DNA from 3 places in the Halomonas sp. 5021 genome. Region 3 is predicted to be linked to each of the others. Evidence: predicted binding sites of a transcription regulator. Region 3 holds the regulator's gene; each other region holds the start of a gene.
The links. Region 3 encodes sigma-54, which starts transcription at its own class of promoters, with help from an activator protein. Its sites were predicted from a motif close to TGGCACNNNNNTTGCTNT; they were not measured.
Positions count from the first base shown of each region.

Region 1 (6,990 bases), 420 kb from region 3:
TATCCAGGGCAGAGCGAGCGTGCCCCAAATGCCGGGAATCAAATGCGCCGGAATAGCGCCTACGGCATCATCGATGCGGTGGTTGAGTAGCCATTCACTGGTGACCACCATCAGAACGCCGCTGACAGCCCCGAGCCCCAGTGCTGCCGACATCGAAATCGCATGGGCGCCTGCGGTAACAGCGACCAGCCCGGCAATGGCGCCGTTGATGGCATACATGACGTCAGCATAGCGACGGGTTCGCCAGCCCATCAGCATGGCGGATAAAATGCCACCGGCGGCGCCCAGGACGGTATTGGCAAGAATGCCAGGTACCTGATTGTTAACAGCCAGCGTGCTGCCGCCGTTGAAGCCAAACCAGCCGAGTGTCATGAACAATGCCCCTAACATGGCAAGGGGAAGGTTGCCTGCCGGGAAGGCGGTGGGAGGTTGGTTTTGGTTGAAGCGTCCCTGGCGAGGGCCGATGGCGAGGACGGCTGCAAGCGCGACCCAGCCCCCCACGCTGTGAACGACGGTTGAGCCGGCAAAATCGACAAAACCCAGCGAGGCGAGCCAGCCGCTTTCGCCTCCCAATAGACCGCCCCATGCCCAGTGTCCAAATACGGGGTAGATGAGTAGCGCTATCCAGAGGGCGGTCCATAGGTAGGCAAAAAATGGCATTCTTTCGGCGACGGCACCCGCCACAATGGTCGCAGCGGTAGCACAGAACATGGCTTGAAAGATAAACAACGTGATTACCCAACTCGATACGGAGTTGAGCTGCCACCCGAACAGGCTTGTGCCCAACCAGCCGCCTTCCGAAACACCGAACATCAACCCGAAGCCCACTAGCCAGAAGATGCTCAATGCGATGGCAAAATCCGCAATATTCTTCATTGCGACATTGATGGCGTTTTTGCTGCGGGTTGTGCCGGCTTCCAGGCATAAAAAACCCGCCTGCATGACAAATACCAGCGCGGCTGCCCATAATACCCACAGCGTATCGAGCAGTTCGGTGTCGACAATGGGTGTGAGCGGCATGGCGGTGTCCTTGGTATTTTTGGTGCGTGGCACGCACCTTTTCGGTGCATGGCGCTATGCAAAGGTTGTTAAGACAGTGCTGAATTAATGTTCTTTGCCCTGATGATGATTCACCCGGTAATAAGGCCAAGCAATTGCTGTGCCGCAATGTCGGGCGCTGTCGATTTTTGTGCTTAAGGCGATATTAATTTCTGATTTATCTATTAAAAACAGTTTTTTGGACTGTATTAATGGTTCTTTATCAGTGCTATTTTTTTAGATAAATAGGCGTGCGGTGTAACGAGCCCGCGTGTCGTGTAATTTGCAGATCGGAGGGTGTTTCAATGTCGCGTCATGCAGTGGTGTTAGGGGCAGGTATGGTAGGTGTCAGCATTGCATGGCAACTGCAGCAGCGGGGTATTCAGGTCACCCTGATGGACCGGCGCCAGCCAGGCCGGGAAACATCCTTTGGCAATGCCGGTATTATCCAACGTGAAGCGGTAAAACCGTATCCCTTTCCTCGCGATTTGAAAACTATCCTGAGTGTATTGCCCAATCGGCGCGTGGATATCCGCTATCGTACCGGCGGGATGCTGGAAGCGGCATCGCCGTTATTGAGCTATTGGCATCATTCTTCGCCGCGTCGCTACCGGCAGATCGTGCCGGAATATGCCTCCTTGATTCAGCTGTGTCTTAAAACCCATGAGCCGATGATTGAGGCCGCGGGGGTCGAGGACTTGGTTCGTCGTCAAGGTTGGCTGGAGATATATAGAACCCCGGAGAAGCTGGCCGAGCGCGCAAAAGAGGCCGAAGAAATGCGGGACCTCTACGATGTGCAATTTCAAGTGTTGGATCGACAGGCATTGCGAGACAAGCAGCCCGACCTTGGCGATGACATCATTGGGGCCATTCATTGGCTTGATTCCTGGACAGTCGCCGACCCAGGCGCGCTGGTGGCTGCCTACGCGGCGTCATTTGTCGCCAATGGCGGACGCGTTGTGCAAAGTGATGTTCAGTCGGTCACCCAGCGTGAAACCCAGTGGCGTGTGACGACCAGCGATGGAGAAGTGGTGGCAGATGATGTCGTAATGGCACTGGGACCCTGGTCAGGCGAGTGGCTCAAAGGGCTGGGCTATCGCTTCCCGACCTTCGTCAAACGGGGCTATCACATGCATTATGCCACTCAAGCACCGGCTCGGTTGCAGTACTGGTTGATGGATGCCGAGGTGGGCTACTTGCTGGCGCCCATGAATGCAGGCATCCGTCTTACCACGGGTGCCGAGCTGGACCGCCTTGAGTCACCGGCTCATGAAGGCCAGCTAAGCGCGGCGGAAAGCGCTGCACGACGTATTTTTCCGCTGGCTGAGCGTCTTGATGAAGCCGCCTGGAAGGGCGCACGCCCGTGTCTTCCGGATATGAAGCCGGTGATTGGCCCTGCGCCCCGTCATAAAGGCCTCTGGTTGGCCTTCGGGCATGGCCATCAAGGGTTTACCCTGGGGCCGGCGACGGGCTACCTGCTGGCGGACATGATGGAAGGTAAAACGCCAGCCATTGATATGGCCCCCTTCAGGGCCGAGCGTTTTTAGCGCGCGATTTTGCGTGTTGTCACACCATTTGCTAGTCTCCTAGTATATTCGTACTACATTGAGGTGATTATATGGATGTAGCCGTCAGCAACGCCGTCAGTACGGCGCTTTACATGAATCAGGCGCAAAGTGCTGAGCAAGCTCAAATGCAGGTATTCAAGGAAGCACTGGATACCCAGGCGCAGCAAGTGACTGACATCATGGCGTCTGCCGATACCGGTGCACAGCCTGATCTAGCAAAAGAGGGCACCGTGGGGACTCAGGTCAACACCTTTGCCTGAAACGTAATACGTTCCCGACAGCTTTACGCAAAACGCCGGTTTCCCGGCGTTTTTTTATGTCCGGTTATTCACGCCTGGCTCTTTGTCATGGCTCCTGCTGTTCATGACCGCAGTCTCGCTTAACTAAACCGTCCCACAACCGTCCTCTTGTGGCCCCATACTGTCTGCGAGGGTACAATTGCGCTCAATGCCACACAGCTCAGCCGCTGACACCCTGCATCTATGTGCCTGGCTGAGTCCACGTTAATGATGAGGCCCGATGAAAGATACTCAATTAGCCCAGGAAGCCGGGCTTAGAAGAACCTTTGCTATCATTTCGCACCCCGATGCCGGTAAAACGACCATTACAGAGAAAATGCTGCTGTTTGGTAATGCCATTCAGCTGGCCGGATCGGTGAAGAGCAAGCGCAATGATCGCCATGCCACGTCGGACTGGATGAAAATGGAGCAGGAGCGGGGCATCTCGGTGACAACCTCCGTGATGCAGTTTCCTTATGGGGGACGCATCGTTAACCTGCTCGATACGCCAGGTCACGAAGATTTCTCTGAGGACACCTACCGTACCCTGACGGCGGTGGACTCCGCCCTGATGGTGATTGATGGCGCTAAAGGCGTCGAGGACCGGACCATCAAGCTGATGGACGTCTGTCGTCTACGCACCACGCCGATTCTGACCTTCATCAACAAAATGGACCGCGATATCCGTGATCCTATTGAGGTGATGGACGAGGTCGAGACGGTGCTCAACATACAGTGTGCGCCAATGACATGGCCCATCGGCATGGGACGGCACTTCCGCGGGGTGTATCACCTTTATAATGATGTGGTTCATCTCTATACCCAGGGTCAGGGCAGTCGTATCCCCGAGGACAAGCGTATCGAGGGGCTGGATAATACCGAGGTAGACGAAGTGCTGGGTGAAGAACAGGCTGAAGAACTGCGCATGGAAGTTGAACTGGTGCGCGGTGCATCCCATGAGTTTGACCTTGATGCTTATCGCCGTGGGGAATTGACGCCCGTCTATTTCGGGACGGCCATGGGCAACTTTGGCGTACGCGAAATGCTGGATGGCTTTGTCGAATATGCACCGGCTCCCCAACCCCGGGAAACCGATGTGCGGGATGTGCCGGCTGACGATTCTCGCTTTACTGGCTTTGTGTTTAAAATCCAGGCCAATATGGATCCCAATCATCGCGATCGTATCGCTTTTCTGCGGGTATGCTCGGGCAAGTACGACAAGAACATGAAGATGCGCCATGTGCGTATCAACAAGGACGTCAAGATTGCCGACGCGCTGACGTTCATGGCCTCCGACCGCTCTCAGGTAGAAGAAGCCTGGCCTGGCGACATCATCGGCCTGCACAACCATGGCACTATCCAGATTGGCGATACGTTTACCGTGGGTGAGAATATGCGCTTCACCGGTATTCCGCATTTTGCGCCGGAGCTTTTCAAACGCGTGCGCTTGAAAGATCCGCTTAAAATGAAAGCCTTGCAGAAAGGCTTGCAGCAGCTCTCCGAAGAAGGCGCTACCCAGGTCTTCATGCCGATCGACAACAATGACCTGATTCTGGGGGCAGTGGGGACGCTGCAATTTGACGTCGTGGCGCACCGTTTGAAAGAAGAATACAAGGTCGACTGTCTGTATGAAGCCGTCAATGTTCAGACAGCGCGCTGGGTGTATTGCGAAGATCCCAAGATGCTTGAGGAATTCAAGCGTAAGGCAAGCACCAACCTGGCGATCGATGGCGGCGGCTACTTGACCTACATCGCACCGACCCGCGTCAACCTGCAAATGACCCAGGAGCGCTGGCCGGATATTCGCTTCCAGCCGACGCGCGAGCACTAGCCGGGCAATACGAGGCGACCATGCTGATTGATGCCCACTGCCATCTTGATTTTGCGGTGTTCGACCCTGATCGTGATGCGGTCATGTCAGCCGCAAGAGGCGTGGGGGTCAAGCACTTCATCGTGCCGGGGACGACGCGTGCTCGCTGGCAAGCCGTGCTGGCGCTGGGACAGCGATGTCAGGATGTCAGCGTTTGCGCAGGGCTTCATCCCTACTTTACGGGTGAACACCGTGATCAGGATCTGGCTGAGCTCGAGTGCTTGCTGAAAGAGCGCTCCGAGCTAGTCGCCGTCGGTGAATGCGGGATTGACGCTCGCTTTGACACTACCCTTGATGCCCAATGGGCGTACTTTGATGCCCAATTAACCTTGGCCAAGCAGCATGCCTTGCCGGTGGTCGTGCATTGTGTCAAAGCCAACGACACCGTCGCCAAACGGCTTCGTCAACGCACGCTTTCCAGAACCGGGTTGATCCATGCCTTTGCCGGGTCTTACGAGCAGGCCAGGAAGTTTGTGGATCTTGGTTATGTCCTGGGTCTGGGGGGCGCGGCGACCTATTACCGGGCAAAGCGATTGCACCGGGTTATCAAGGCATTGCCCGATGACAGTTTTGTGCTGGAAACGGACAGCCCCGACATGCCGCTAAGTGGCTACCAGGGACAGCGCAATGAACCTTGCCGAGTAAGTGACGTCTGCAATGTCGTGGCCGAATTACGCGGACAAGCACGCGAACATGTCGCCGCCATCAGCAGCGCCAATGCTGTCCGCCTGTTTCGCTTACCCGTTGCGGTCGATTAATCAGCGTTCAATTCGCCAGGCCCATGGCGAGCTGCTCGGGGTCGAGCCGCTCGATAGCGTAGGGAAGATCGAGTAGTGTCAAGCGGGCCTCCCCGATATAAACGGGCATGGCCTCTTCCATCACCTTGGTATTCATGACAGCCAGAAGCTCAATGCTGCCTGTTTCGCTAAGAGCGCTGGTAACGACTTCGCCGACGGCCTTATTGGCTTCATTGATAATCGTGTCCCCGGTTGTTGGCGCCTCGATATTCGAAAGTTCGGCACGCACCAGGCGTTTTTTTACCTGACCACGAAAATGAGCCCGGGCAACGACTTCCTGACCGGTGTAACAGCCTTTTTTGAAGCTGATACCGCCCAGCGCTTCCCAATTGAGCATCTGCGGCAGGAAATGGTCCTGCTGTGCCTCGGTCAGCCATGCCAGGCCGCTGCGGATGTCAGCCAATTGCCAGGCGGCCCGTCCGCCTTCATCGTCAAGTGTCTCGATAAGAGTGTCGTCTTCCAGACAGAACAGCCAGCGTGGTGTATCGCCTGGATAGCACAGCACGCTGGCGTGTGGGTTTGTGGATTGAGTGCCAGGCGCGTTGGGCAAGGGGAGGTCCAGCGTTTCCGCAACTGAGCGGGCATTTTCTCCCACGCCGACCAGCAATAGCCCGGGAAGTGGGGTTAGCTCCGCTTTATAAAAAGCGGCAAATTTTTTTAGGTGGCTGCTCAGCGTTTCAAGCAGCGACGCGCTGAGAAGTAGCCGATAATGACTGTCACCAACCTTCATCAACTGGGCATTTGCCAGCATGCGTCCCTTTGGCGTGCAGAAACAGGTAAGCGGCGCAAAACGCCCGTCGGCAAGACTGACCTGAGCGCTGGTTTGCCCTTGCAAGAATTTCTCGGCATCGGGTCCTTGGATATCCAATGCCGCTAAATGGTTAAGGCGAATACCGCTGTTAAGGGCATCGATTGAGGGAACGGTCGCCATGACAACTCCTGTTGAAGGGGTGGCTGGATCGTGTTGCGAATCAATATTGTCTTAAGTATGGGCAATGGACCGCAATTGCAAGGGTCCTGCCGCGTGCTAGACTCGTTGTTTGTATCAGTTTTGCATAGGACAATATCAATTCGCTCGGAGAGCCAATCCAGTTGGCATTGACCCGTGACGGTAAAATGTATTTGAAACAAGGCTAGCCGATGGCACAGCAATCACTAACCTTTCACGGTGTGAAATCCGCTGAACAGGTCAATCAGATTACCACCGCGCTGATGATGCTCGAAGGCGTGGACAGCGCTGAAGTGGGTCGCTATGGCGCTGAAGTGGACGGTCGCGTAAAGCGTGAGGCGCTCATCAAGGCCGTTGAAAAGCTCAAGCTGGGCATAAAGGTAACATGATGCACAAGCCGATTACGGTGATCAGTGAGCGCAACAGCGCTTTCCGCCAGCGCGTCGAGGTTGACGGCCTTGAGGATCTGGCCGCCGATGTGCCGCCCGTC
Region 1 covers NZ_JAXOVU010000001.1:554,993-561,982, forward strand. The annotation lists gene amt (ammonium transporter) at 1-1,020, opposite strand, end outside; gene R3F64_RS02760 (NAD(P)/FAD-dependent oxidoreductase) at 1,344-2,585, shown strand; gene R3F64_RS02765 (putative motility protein) at 2,657-2,866, shown strand; gene R3F64_RS02770 (peptide chain release factor 3) at 3,126-4,715, shown strand; gene R3F64_RS02775 (TatD family hydrolase) at 4,736-5,512, shown strand; gene ygfZ (CAF17-like 4Fe-4S cluster assembly/insertion protein YgfZ) at 5,520-6,482, opposite strand; gene R3F64_RS02785 (hypothetical protein) at 6,692-6,889, shown strand; gene R3F64_RS02790 (OsmC family protein) at 6,889-6,990, shown strand, end outside.
Region 1: the regulator sigma-54 is predicted to act here: its motif matches at 1,148-1,165, upstream of amt (ammonium transporter).

Region 2 (6,990 bases), on a different contig from region 3:
CGCGCTAATTGAAGAGCATGATGTTAAGTGGGTAGACCTGCGTTTCACCGACACCCGCGGTAAAGAGCAGCACGTGACCGTGCCTGCCCGCGATGTGGACGAAGAGTTTTTCGAAAACGGTCAGATGTTTGATGGTTCGTCCATCAACGGCTGGAAGGGCATCAACGAATCCGACATGATTCTGCGCCCCGAAGATGGCACTGCCTATCTCGATCCCTTCACTGAAGATGCCACGCTGGTATTGCGCTGTGACATTATCGAGCCGGCCACCATGCAGGGCTATGACCGTGACCCACGCTCCATTGCCAAGCGCGCCGAGGCGTACCTGCAGTCAACCGGTCTTGGCGACACGGCTTTCTTCGGTCCTGAGCCCGAGTTTTTCATCTTTGACGAAGTCCACTGGAAATCCGACATCCAGGGCGCCATGTACAAGATCACGTCTGAAGAAGGTGCATGGGCCACGGACAGCCAGGTAGAAGGTGGCAATCTGGGCCACCGTCCGCGTGTTAAAGGCGGCTACTTCCCGGTTCCACCGGTCGACAGCTTCCACGATATCCGTGGTGCCATGTGTAACACCCTGGAAGCGATCGGCCAGTCGGTAGAAGTTCACCACCACGAAGTTTCCAACGCTGGTCAGAACGAAATCGGTGTGAAGTTCAACACGCTGGTGAAGAAAGCCGACGAAGTTCAGGAAATGAAGTATGTGATCCACAACGTGGCGCATGCCTACGGCAAAACGGCAACCTTCATGCCGAAGCCGCTGGTGGGTGATAACGGTTCGGGCATGCACGTTCACCAGTCGTTCTGGAAGGACGGTACCAACCAGTTCGCAGGCGACGAGTACGCGGGTCTCTCCGAAATGGCGCTTTACTATATTGGCGGCATCATCAAGCACGCCCGTGCCCTGAACGCCTTCACCAACGCTTCTACCAACTCGTACAAGCGCCTGGTACCGGGTTTCGAGGCACCGGTCATGCTGGCTTACAGTGCCCGTAACCGTTCGGCATCCATTCGTATTCCGTACACGGCCAGCCCGAAAGGCAAGCGTGTTGAAACCCGCTTCCCTGACCCGACGGCCAACCCGTACCTGGCTTTTGCGGCGATGCTGATGGCCGGTATCGACGGCATCAAGAACAAGATTCACCCTGGCGACGCCATGGACAAGAACTTGTACGACCTGCCGCCGGAAGAAGGCAAGTCGGTACCCACCGTGGCAAGCAGCCTGGATCAGGCGCTGGAAGCGCTGGACACCGACCGGGCCTTCCTGACCGAAGGTGGCGTGTTCACCGACGAAATGATCGATGCCTACATCGAACTCAAGATGGAAGACGTGGAGCGGATCCGCATGACCACGCATCCGGTCGAGTTTGATATGTATTATAGCTGCTAACAACAGCGGCTAATCTCACCTATGTGGTGCAGATGATCCTAAACCCCGCCACGGCGGGGTTTTTTAGTTGAGGGGGACGCATGTTGCGCAAGGTGTTAATGGCGCGGACCAAAGGCTGGGGCATCGGCCTTGGTCTGGTGCTGGCCGTATGGGTGGATGTTACGGCTGCATCATCAACCGTCTATCGAGTGGTCGATGAACACGGCAATGTCACCTTTTCCGACACCCCGAGCGAGGGTGGGGAAGCGCTTGAGCTGGCGCCGTTGCCTGGATTGCCAAGCGAATACGCCGAGAGGTTCGATGAGCCACCGGCCACCTCACCTGGCCAGCCCTTCATGCCTTACGACCGCTTCCAGATTCGCTCGCCAAGCGATGGCGCCGAGGTGGGTGCCGACACGCCGGTAATGCTGAGTATTAGCCCCCGGTTACGTGATGATCATCGGGTACAGCTGCGGGTGAATGGCAAGCTTAGCCAGTCGGCGCTGCACAGCGATGTGTTCTGGTTGGCAAACTTGCCCGCCGGTCGGCATCGGCTTCAGGCTGAGCTATTGGATAGCCATGGGCGACGGCAGCACCGCACAAACACGGTGACGATTGTGGTGGCAGAATAGCGCCAATGCGCCATTATGGTGCATGTGGTCGCTGGAAGCGTCGATGACCTGCGCTAAAACGACTCGCCATGCACCGCCACACGGCGCAAGTGCCGTGCAAATCAGCACGCTGGCCCATTTGGCGCGCTTTTTGCAGTTCTCTCTACATCTTTCCAGCGGAAGGCTGACCCAAGATAATGGACGAGGCGACTTTGCAAGACACCACCATGCACCAGCGTTTACTTGAACACCTCACCACGGCGGTGCTGCTGCTGGACGGCCGCCTCAATGTGTGCTGGATGAATCCTGCCGCAGAGGCGTTGTTTGCCGTTAGCCTCAGCCGTGTGCGGGGAATGAGCCTGGACGAGATGCTGGGCGGTGATGAAAGCATCGATGAGGTGTTGGCCAAAGCCCGCGATGCGTTTCATCCCTTTACCCAGCGTGAGGCGCGCATTACGCCGCTGAATCGCGATCCGCTCACCGTCGACTATACGGTAACCCCCCTGTCCGACACGGAACTGTTGCTGGAGGTCGAGCCCCGCGACCGGCTGATGCAGATTTCCCGCGAGGAGGCGCTCACCACCCGCCAGGAAACTATCAAGGTGCTGGCGCGCGGCCTTGCTCACGAAGTCAAAAACCCGTTGGGTGGTATTCGTGGCGCGGCGCAGTTGCTTGAACGCGATCTGGATAACCCGGCGCTGCGTGAATTTACCCATATCATCGTCGAAGAAGTTGACCGGCTACGGGACATGGTGGATTCCATGCTGGGGCCCAATTACATCGTCAAACACGAGCCGGTCAATATTCACAAGGTGCTCGAACGTGTGCGTTCATTGCTGATCGCTGAGCACCCGTGGGTCGATATTCAACGGGATTACGATCCCAGCCTGCCGGACCTGTTCGGCGATGAAGCGCAGATGATCCAGGCGGTGCTGAATGTGGCCCGCAATGCGGTTCAGGCCATGGGCGATGCCGAGACGCCGACACCGACGCTGGCGCTGCGCACCCGTGCGCGCCGCCAGTTTACGTTGGGCGCCGAGCGGCACCGCCTGGTCAGCGAGGTGGGCATTATCGACAATGGCCCCGGCATTCCCGGCTCCCTGCAAGAAACCCTGTTTTATCCGATGGTCTCGGGCCGTGCCGAAGGCAGCGGGCTTGGACTGTCGATCGCCCAATCAATTTTGCACCAACATCAAGGACTGATCGAATGCGACTCACGCCCAGGGCGCACCGAATTTCGTTTATTGATTCCCTTGGTTATTAATGTCACCGGAGAAGCGTCATGACAGAGCCTGCCCGTAATGATGTTGCGCGGGTCGTCATTGTTGACGATGACCGTGCGATTCGCTGGGTACTTGAACGTGCGCTGGCGCAACCCGATCTCGAGGTTGAATGTATCGAGCGTGCCGACACGGCCCTTTCCCGCTTGCTCGAGAGTCCGCCGGATGTCCTGGTTACCGATATTCGCATGCCGGGAATTGATGGCCTGGACCTGATGGCCCGGGTACGCGAGGCCCACCCCGATTTGCCGGTGATCGTGATGACCGCGCATTCGGACCTGGACAGCGCCGTGGCGTCTTATCAAGGCGGCGCCTTCGAATATCTCCCCAAGCCGTTTGACGTGGATGAGGCGCTGGCGCTGGTGCGTCGTGCCATTGCCCATGCGCGCGAACGTCAGCGCCCGGTCACGGTGCCGGAGGGACTCAACGCGGAAATTATCGGTGAAGCCCCTGCCATGCAGGAGGTTTTCCGGGCGATCGGGCGTTTGTCTCATTCGCATATTACCGTGCTGATCAATGGCGAGTCGGGCACCGGTAAAGAACGTGTTGCCGAGGCGCTACATCAGCACAGCCCGCGCCAGGGCAAGCCGTTCATTGCGCTGAACATGGCGGCGATTCCGCGGGACTTGATCGAGTCCGAGCTGTTCGGCCATGAGAAAGGGGCCTTTACCGGTGCCACTTCACAGCGTCAGGGGCGCTTTGAGCAGGCCAATGGCGGCACGCTGTTTCTGGATGAAATTGGCGATATGCCGGCTGAAACCCAGACGCGGTTGCTGCGCGTACTGGCCGACGGCGAGTTCTATCGCGTGGGGGGGCATACGCCGACAAAAGTCGACGTGCGGATTATCGCGGCCACCCACCAGAACCTTGAATCACTGGTCGACGATGGGCGCTTCCGGGAAGACTTGTTTCATCGCCTGAACGTCATTCGCATCCACTTGCCGAAGCTGGCCGAGCGCCGTGAGGATATCCCCAGGCTGACGAGTCACTTTCTGGCCGAGGCGGCCAAAGAGTTGTCCACGGATGTGAAAGTGCTGACCCCCGAAGCGGAAGCACATCTGACCCGCCTGCCCTGGCCGGGCAATGTTCGCCAGTTAGAAAACATCTGCCGCTGGCTGACGGTGATGGCCTCGGGACGTGAAGTGCTGGTAGAAGATTTGCCCGCGGAATTGCGCGCACCCAGCGCCTCTGAGTCAAGTGCCCACGGTGACTGGCGGAGCGCTTTTCGCGATTGGGCGGATCACGCCCTGGCAGAAGGCCACACCCATTTGCTGGAAGAGGCCGTGCCGGATTTCGAACGCATCTTGATAGAAACCGCGCTCAAGCACACCGGCGGGCGTAAGGGCGAGGCCGCAGAATTACTGGGCTGGGGGCGCAATACGTTGACCCGCAAACTGAAAACGCTGCTGCCTGCGCTGGCGGCGGACGAGTAGCGCAAGCCGCAATGAGCTTACGTTACTTGCCTTCTTGTTTCAGGCGTTCTATTTCAGCGAGCAGCGCATCGGCTTCCTCCGTCAAGGTGGCATTTGCCCGCATGTCACCGTTGCGTGATGCCTCCATGGCGGCTTGCAGCTTGCGTTCGTAGTCTTGCTGTAGCTTCTTTTTGGGGTCGCGCTTGAAAAGGCCAAACATGGACGCTCTCCTTCTGTGTGTACATTGTTTGTACACCCTTGGAGAGTGTTTGTCTAATGCTGCGACACCTTTACTCCTTACCTTTAGCGGCTAGCGGCGTGAACAGGCGATTGTACTGGCGTGCAGGACGGCGCTGCATCGCATCAGGAAGGCGTCAAAGTCGCTGAGCAAGGTGTCAAGGCTTTCGTGGAGGCGGTGATCGTCGTCCAGCATGCGCAACGACAGGCGCTGCCGTTCGGCCCAGTCAATGACCGGGCGAGGGGGAATCACGTCATCCTGCCAGCCGTGAATCACGTGAGTGCAACTGGCTTGGAGCGTGGGGGCGGTTTCCGGATAATGCGGTAGACCAATGGCCGGGGCCAATAAAAAGCAGCCCAGTACGGGCTGCTGTGAACTGACCGCTGCACTTAGCCAGCCACCCAGGCTTGAGCCGGCAAAGACGCAGCACTCAGGGTTGTCACCCCGCGCCGACAGCGTCGCCAAAAGATGCTTTAGGCGTTGCTGGGGGTCGGGTTGGTCTCGATAATCCATCACGACGGCCTCGCAGTCGTCGAGCTTTTCGGCAATGCCTTTCAGCGCCTGCATTTTCAATGCGCCGGGGCCGCTTTCCAAGCCATGTGATAGGTAGACCGTTAGCATAATGTCGTTAACTCGCTGATTGTTGAATAGCTTCTCCACCTTGCTCGATGTCTTCACCCGCCCCGCGAATGGTATTGCAACCGCTCACTAACAGTAAGATGGTGATGCTAAGAATGCCAAGAGCTGTCATGCGTTTCATAGAAGCTTCCTTTCAGGTGGTCACCCCCTTCAAGGGGGTATTAGCTAGACTAGCAAACGTTAGCCATTTAGCGACACTGGCAGTATGTACCTCTTTATCCTAATCACCATGCTATTTTGTCGCATGTGTCATTACGCCACATTTTTTGTGTGCCGTCGTCGCCGCAAATGAACCCTTTGGCATTTATTTAAGATATTGTTTTAATTGGTTTTTTAATTTTTTTAAGCGAAGTTGGCCTGATGCCTGCCTCATTAGGTGTGTATGCGAAATGATAAGGAAGCTTGTTTATTCGCATTGATTAAAGTCACGGTCACAAAGGTCAAATCATTGGGTTCAGAAACGTTGTTATGCAGGTAAAGTCGTTACGTAGGAAAGGTTGATCTCGTGTTGGAAGGTAATGGGAAGCTGGTCAGTCAAAAGGTAATAGGTTGGAAGGAAAAGTAGCAGAGAGGTAAGCAGTAGAAAGGTAAGCAGTAGAAAGGTAAAGCGGGTCAGGGGAGTGTCACGGCAGTAAAAGGAAGGCAGGAAGCCCGAGTGATAATGAATGGAACATTCAAAGGAATGGGCACTCTCCGTTTTAGCATAAGGAGGCGCTAAACATCAGTGTCATGGAATGACGACGATGCGAAATTACCACCTTGTTCCGGCGAGGTGGTTTTTTTGCGTCTAATCGATGCCTTATCGCTCCCCGACTAGCCCATCAGGTAAAGGCTGAGCAGCGCAAAGCCATAGCCCATGGCGGCGCCGGCAATCACATCGCTTGTGTAGTGCAGGCCCAGGCCCACCCGGGATATCGCAATCAGTACCGACAGGGGAATGACCACTGGCAGTAACCACGGCGTGTGGGCGGCGACCAGCACGCTGAACATCACGGCGTGCATGGTATGCCCGCTGGGAAAGCTATAGCGATCCCGGGCCGGTGCATTGCACTGAATACCGCTGCGATAAGTGATATACGGCCGCTCACGGCACAGGCGGGTTTTCACCAGCCGGTAAATGGCGATGGCGACGCTGGCAATCAGGGTGTACTGCAGCACTCGCCAGGCGCCGTCAGGCTGCAGCCAGGGTTGCGCTAGGATCAGTAGCACCCAGACCGGCCAATCACCCAACCGGCTGGCAGCCTGGAGTGTCATGCGCCAGGGCCGGTAGAGCGATAGGCGCGATACGCGCTGGCAAAACTGCCATTCCAGCAAATCAAGACGATCGAATACGACGAGGGGGCGGGGTCGCATGATAAGCCTCCTGGGCCTTTTGAAGATAATCAAGAAACTGCCGGGCAATGCCCGCCCAGCTTTGCTCAAGGGCTTTCAGCCGGGCGAG
Region 2 covers NZ_JAXOVU010000004.1:153,190-160,179, forward strand. The annotation lists gene glnA (glutamate--ammonia ligase) at 1-1,390, shown strand, start outside; gene R3F64_RS09320 (DUF4124 domain-containing protein) at 1,471-2,001, shown strand; gene glnL (nitrogen regulation protein NR(II)) at 2,208-3,266, shown strand; gene ntrC (nitrogen regulation protein NR(I)) at 3,263-4,693, shown strand; gene R3F64_RS09335 (DUF6435 family protein) at 4,716-4,892, opposite strand; gene R3F64_RS09340 (YqiA/YcfP family alpha/beta fold hydrolase) at 4,983-5,531, opposite strand; gene R3F64_RS09345 (entericidin A/B family lipoprotein) at 5,539-5,670, opposite strand; gene R3F64_RS09350 (phosphatase PAP2 family protein) at 6,363-6,902, opposite strand; gene R3F64_RS09355 (glycosyltransferase family 4 protein) at 6,865-6,990, opposite strand, start outside.
Region 2: the regulator sigma-54 is predicted to act here: its motif matches at 2,121-2,138, upstream of glnL (nitrogen regulation protein NR(II)).

Region 3 (6,990 bases):
AAGACAAGCTCAATGCTCGTCTGATGGGTATGGCGCCCACTGGCAACGCCAGGCGCGAGTCGTTTGCCCATTTGCCGATGCCGCGAATGACCAACACCGTCATGCTCGCGGGGCATGACGAGCCAGACGACATCATCAAGAGCGTCAAGCGGGGTATTTACGCCGTGAGCTTTGGTGGCGGCCAGGTCGATATCACCTCAGGTAAATTCGTGTTCTCCGCCAGCGAAGCCTATTTAATTGAAGATGGCCGCGTGACAGCGCCGGTTAAAGGCGCGACGCTGATCGGAAATGGCCCTGACGCCATGAGCCGTGTCTCGATGATCGGCCATGACATGGCGCTGGATACCGGCATTGGTGTTTGCGGCAAAGAAGGCCAGGGCGTGCCGGTGGGGGTTGGTCAGCCGACGTTGAAAGTTGACGAGCTGACCGTCGGCGGCACGCAGTCTTAAAAAATTACAGCTCAGCGGTATTGCGTAAAAACTTGAAAAGCTTGCGAGCACTGGTGGGTGGCTTGTCCTGATCACGCTCGCGTCTGGCGTTGCGAATCAACTGGCGAAGGGTTTGAAGGTCGGTGTCCGGGTGCTCGTTGAGCCACTGCTCAGCGGCCGGGTCCCCTTCATCAATTAGCCGGTCACGCCATTTTTCAAGTCGATGAAACGCATGGTCGCGCTGCTGCTTTTCTTGTTCGATGTTGTCGAACACGGCCTGAATGGCGGCAAGGTCTTCCTTGCGAATTAATTTGCCGACGTACTGCATATGCCGACGGCGCCCTTCATGGGAACGAATGCGAGCGGTTTCGTCGATGGCACGCAGCATGTCATCGGATAGCGGGAAACGCGCCCGCTCGGCGGGTTGCATGGCAATCAGTGTTTCCCCCAATGCTTGAAGCGCATGCATTTCGCGCTTCAACTGGGACTTGCTGGGGCGCTCTGCCATGCCGTCGTCTAGGGGCTCGGGGCGTTGTTTTGGCATCGTAGGTTCTCATCAACAGAATTCGTGGTCTTATTATATCAGGCTGCGATGCTCAATATTGATCTACCGACCATGTCGGTGGTTAAGGAGATTGTATGGCACAAGCGTTCGACGCATCTGCCCAGCAGGCACTGCTCACTCTTCGCGCTGAAAGCGCGCTGGCAATGGCCAAACGGATGGGGGCAGATGCCGCTGAAGTGGGCGCAAGTGTTGATCAGGGAATTGGCGTCAGTGTCCGCCAGGGCGAAGTGGAAACCGTTGAGCTTTCCCGTGACCAGGGGATTGCCATCACCGTATATGTGGGGCAGCGCAAGGGTAGCGCATCATCCACTGATGCCAGCGAGGCCTCGCTTCAGGCAACCGTCGAAAAGGCCCTGGGGATTGCCCGCTATACGGGGGAGGACCCGTCGGCAGGTCTTGCTGATGCGGCGCTCATGGCGACCGATATCCCGGATCTGAAAGTCCATCACCCCTGGGCGTTAACCACTGACCAGGCGATCGAGCTGGCCTTGGCCTGTGAGCAGGCAGGACGGGACGTAACGGGGATTACCCAGTCGGACGGGGCATCGTTGTCCAGCGGTGAAGGCGTGAGGGTGTACGCCAACAGCCATGGCTTCATCGGTACCCAAAAAGGTAGCCGACATTCGCTTTCCTGCATGTTGATTGCCGAAGACGAGCAAGGCATGCAGCGCGACATGGACTATACCTCGGCACGTGATCCTGGGCAGTTAACCGACCCGGCGACGGTAGGCCGCGAAGCGGCGAGACGTACGTTGCGTCGGCTGGGGGCCAAACGGCCGCCTACCGGTACGTATCCGGTGTTGTTCGATCCAAGTCTGGCCAGTGGTCTGGTGGGCCATCTGATGGGCGCGCTGGCAGGCGGTGCGCTATACCGTCAGGCCTCATTTCTGTGTGATCGACTCGATACCGCGCTGTTTCCCGATTGGTTCAGCCTGGAAGAACGACCCATGGAAATCGGCGCGACGGCGAGCTCACCCTTCGACGGAGAAGGTGTTCAAACGCGCAACAACCGCTTTATCGAAAACGGCCAGATTGCAAGCTATATGTTGTCCTCCTACAGCGCACGGCGTTTGGGAATGAGTACCACGGGTAATGCTGGCGGCGCGCGCAATTTGCGCATTACCGCGCCGTTATCCAGCCCGGCAGCCCTGTTCGAGCAAATGGGCACTGGTGTCTGGGTGACTGAGCTGATGGGGCAGGGAATCAATGGCGTGACCGGCGATTATTCCCGTGGTGCGGCCGGTTTCTGGGTCGAGAAAGGCGTGGTTCAATACCCGATCGAGGAGTTCACCATTGCGGGCAACCTGGAGCGTATGTTCGGAGGCCTGGTAGGCGTGGGAGATGATATCGACCGCCGGGGTAGTATCCATTCCGGTAGCTGGTTGATTGATGGCATGACCATCGCCGGTAACTAACCAAGCGTTGAAGGCAGGGCTTTACTTGTCTTCGTCAAAGCGGGCGTCGAACAGCGATTGAATGGCATCCAACGCCTGTTCGGCGTCATCGCCTTCTGCCTTGATGCATAGCTCCGTGCCACAGGGCGCCGCTAGCATCAGTAGTGCCATGATATTGGCGGCATCGGCTTCCTGTTGCTGTTTGCAAATGCGTACGTTGGCGTCAAATTGCTGACTGCACTGCACAAGCTTCGTGGCGGCCCGCGCGTGAAGACCGCGTTGGTTAGTGAGGGTAAGTCTACGTTCTGGCACCCTGGTTCCTTTTGGCTATGAGGGTCTTCGCGATAGCGGGTCAATGTGGCTCGAACTTAAAGCGGCGCGTTAACCGTGTACTGCAAGCCTAGCTCGCGGTGGCGTAATTTTACTTCGCCCTGTTGGCTGGCGATGCGTTGCGCCAGTTGTTCAGCCATATACACGGAGCGATGCTGACCGCCGGTACAGCCGATCGCAATGGTCATGTAGCTGCGCTGGCTATGCTGGTAGGCGGGTAGCCAGCGTTCAAGCCATGCCTGAATATCGCTGGTCATGTCATCGACCAGTGGGTAGCTGGATAAAAACGCAATGATGTCGGCATCGCGGCCAGTGGAGCCTCGTAGCACAGGGTCCCAGTAGGGGTTTGGCAGGCAACGGACATCAAAGACAATATCGGCATCCAGCGGAACGCCGCGCTTATAGCCGAAGGACTCGAAGGTCAGCGTTAGCTCATCGCGCCGCTGATGGGCGACCTGGTCGGTGATGCGCCGACGAAGGTCATGGACTGAAAGCCGCGTTGTGTCGATGGTCAAATCGGCCAGATCGCGTATCTCGTGCAGCGTTTGCTCTTCTTTGTCGATGGCTTCTTCTAGCGTGAGACTGCTGTTGCGCGTGAGCGGATGCCGCCTGCGAGTGGCTGAATAGCGCTCCAGTAAAATACGTGCGTCGGTGGTGAGATACACGATCTGGCACTTGATGGTCCGCTGTCGAAGCTCTTTGAGCAGTTCTGGAAGTTTGGCAAGTGCGCCTGGCAGATTGCGTGCATCAATGCTGACAGCCAAGTGGGAGCGATCACCCTGATCACGCAACTCATCCACCAGCGAGTCCAATAGCATGGCGGGCAGGTTATCAATGGCGTAATAACCCAGATCTTCCAGTGCCTGTAAGGCTATCGATTTGCCTGACCCCGATCGGCCACTAATAATGACGAGTTGCATGAAGGCTCTCTTGCTTGCGGTCAAGCGACTTGGATAAACGCCCCTTGGTCAGGACGGTTCATTACGTGCCGACCTATTAAAGGCTGGCCGCCTGGTCGCGTATCTTGGCGGAGATGAGGTCCAGCAATTCACGTTGACTACCCGACTTACGTAGCTGCTGGCGCGTGTCGGCATCATTCATGATGGAAGCAACTTGTCCCAGCAGTGCGAGGTGGGTGTCGTCGGCTTCTTCAGGCACGAGAAGAACAAACACCAAGTCAACCGGGTCGCCATCAATGGCGTCAAAGTCGACCGCTTCATTGAGTTTGAGAAAGCCGGCGATAGGTGAATCACAGTGCGGGCTTCGAGCATGGGGAATCGCCACGCCGTTGCCAATCCCCGTACTGCCGAGGCGTTCACGACCAATCAAACGGCTGAACACTTCCTGGCTGTCGAGGCTGGGAATGTTTTGTGCGATAAAGGTGCTGAAAAACTCCAGCACCCGTTTTTTGCTGCCCCCGGGCACATCGTAGAGAACGCGTTCCGGGGGGAGGATTGTGGCCAACGTCATTGAATTAACGCACACCTGCGCCCTGGGCGCGGGCTTGTGCTTTTTCCTTATGCTTAACGAGCTGTCGATCAATCTTGTCCGCCAGGGCGTCGATGGCGGCGTACATGTCATTATCGAGGGCCTCAGCATGCAAGTCAGCCCCAGCAGCGTGGAGTGTGCAGGCGGCCTGTTGGCGCTCTTTTTCGACCGAGAGCGTTACCTGCACGGTGGTGATGTTGTCGTAATGGCGCTCAACGCGTTCCAGCTTTTCGTTGACATAGTCACGCAAGGCGTCAGTCAGATCTACATGATGACCGGTGATATTGACTTGCATTGACGTACTCCTTATCCGTCGGACTGTCCTTCGATTGTAACCCTTTTTGGCGTTAAGCAAAGCCCTTGTGTTGAGTTTCCGTTTGCTTAACGTAAGCGACGCCGTTCGCTGGACGAAGGGATGCCCATGCCTTCGCGGTATTTGGCAACCGTGCGACGTGCCACGTGGATGCCGGCTTCCTCCAGCAGGGTGACCAGACGGCTATCTGACAAAGGTTTGCCGGGGGGTTCTTCCTGAATCAGTTTTTTGAGACGAGCGCGAATGGCCGTGCTGGAGTGGCTGTCGCCGTCCTGGCCACTGATCTGGCTGGAAAAGAAGTATTTAAGCTCGAAAATGCCCCGCGGTGTATGGATGAACTTCTGGGTGGTGACGCGAGAGATGGTCGACTCATGCATCTCTACCGCATCGGCAATATCGGCCAGTATAAGCGGTTTCATGGCCTCTTCGCCGTGTTCGAGAAAGCCGATCTGGCGAGTGATGATTTCGCGGCCGACGCGTAACAGGGTGTCGTTGCGGCTGGAGAGGCTTTTGATCAGCCAGCGGGCTTCCTGCAAGTGATCCTTGAGGAACTGGTTATCATGACTCTTGTCGGCGCGCTTGATCAGGCTAGCGTAGTCGGGTTGAATCCTGAGCTTGGGTAAGGCCTCTGGGTTGAGTTCGAGGTGCCAGCCTTCGTTATCGTGGCGAACCACCAGGTCGGGAATCACGTAGCTATCGTCAGTGGCGCTGTAAACGCTGCCGGGGCGCGGGTCCAGGCTTCTGATCAGTTGGATGACGTCATCGAGTTGCGCATCGTCCAGGCCGAGTCTTCGCTTGAGGAGGCGCTGATCATTTTTACCCAGCGCTTCAAGGAACTGGCGAACCAGACGCCGCGCAGGAATCAGCAGCGGTGTATCACCGGGTAGTGCGGCGAGCTGAAGCATCAGGCATTCGCGAAGATCGCGGGCGAAGATGCCGGTGGGCTCGAACTGTTGCAGTCGCAGTAGAATGGTCTCAACCTCGCGCTGGCTGAGGCCTTCCACGCCCTGGTCTCGCAGTCCTTCGCGGATATCGGCAAGGGGCTGGGTGAGATAACCGTTAGCATCCAGTGCGTCAATCAGGCTCTCGGCCACCAACTGTTCACGTTGGCTCAAATCGGTCATGGCGAGTTGCCAGAGGAGGTGGCCATGCAGCGTTTGCCCGGTGGCCTGGCGCTCGAAGTCAGGTCCCTCGCTACTTGTGCTGCCACTGCCCATCGTATCCTGATAGGTATCTGACCAGTCGCTATCGACGGATAGCTCCTTGGGAATGCTATCTGCCCACTCGCTTGCTTCCGGCTCGCTGTCAGCTTGCTCGCTTTCGCTGAACTCATCTTCCTGCTCGAGCATGGGGTTGGCGTCAAGCGCTTGCTGGATTTCCTGGCGTAAATCGAGCGTTGATAGCTGTAGCAGGGCAATTGCCTGCTGCAGCTGGGGTGTCATGGTGAGCTGAGTGCCGATCCGCAGTTGAAGAGAAGCTTTCATGACCATCTGAGAACCACTCGTTTATCGGAAAGCATCCACCCTAGTGCGAGTTGTGTTTGGGTGCAAGTGCAATAAGTATGCCATCGGCAATAAATATGCCATTGCTGGCTTTAGAGACGGAAATCAGCACCTAGGTAAACGTCACGCACCTCCTGGTTGTCAAGAATAGCGGCCGGCGAACCGCTGGCGATAATATGCCCGTCGCCGACGATATACGCCACATCGCAAATATCCAGCGTTTCACGCACGTTATGATCGGTAATCAATACGCCAATACCTCGCTCCTTCAAGGCGCGGATGATCGACTTGATATCGCCCACGGAGATGGGGTCTACACCTGCGAAAGGCTCATCAAGCAGGATGAACGCAGGCTCTGTCGCGAGGGACCGGGCGATCTCGACGCGGCGCCGTTCGCCTCCGGAAAGGCTCATGCCCATATTGTCGCGGATGTGGGTAATGTGGAACTCTTCCAGGAGTGTTTCCAGGCGTGCTTCGCGTCCGGCTCGATCCAGGTCGTGACGGGTTTGTAAAATGGCCATGATGTTGTCGGCGACGGAGAGTTTGCGAAAGATCGACGCCTCCTGGGGCAAATAGCCAATGCCTGCCTTGGCGCGCTCGTGCATGGGTGCTCGGGAAAGGTCCAGGCTATCAATCCCGACGCTGCCTGCATCTGCCTTGACCAGGCCGACAATCATGTAGAATGAAGTGGTTTTACCGGCGCCGTTGGGGCCGAGCAAACCGACGATGCTGCCTTGTGAGATATCCAGGTTGATGTCTTTTACGACGCGTCGGCGCTTGTAGCTTTTCGCCAAATGGCGGGCGTATAGCGTTCGTGTTGCGCTGTTGTCGGCAGCTGCCATCAGGCTCTCCTTATCCCTCGGGTTGCAGCGTCATGCGGATGCGCTGCGACTCTTGATTGTCGACGTCGGAGCGCGCCTTGACGAACTCGCGGTCGATAAAGTATTCCAGCCGCCCCCCGGTGAAGCGG
Region 3 covers NZ_JAXOVU010000001.1:132,611-139,600, forward strand. The annotation lists gene tldD (metalloprotease TldD) at 1-449, shown strand, start outside; gene yjgA (ribosome biogenesis factor YjgA) at 454-972, opposite strand; gene pmbA (metalloprotease PmbA) at 1,068-2,408, shown strand; gene R3F64_RS00605 (HPr family phosphocarrier protein) at 2,430-2,699, opposite strand; gene rapZ (RNase adapter RapZ) at 2,756-3,637, opposite strand; gene R3F64_RS00615 (PTS sugar transporter subunit IIA) at 3,714-4,187, opposite strand; gene hpf (ribosome hibernation-promoting factor, HPF/YfiA family) at 4,192-4,500, opposite strand; gene R3F64_RS00625 (RNA polymerase factor sigma-54) at 4,587-6,008, opposite strand; gene lptB (LPS export ABC transporter ATP-binding protein) at 6,113-6,862, opposite strand; gene lptA (lipopolysaccharide transport periplasmic protein LptA) at 6,873-6,990, opposite strand, start outside.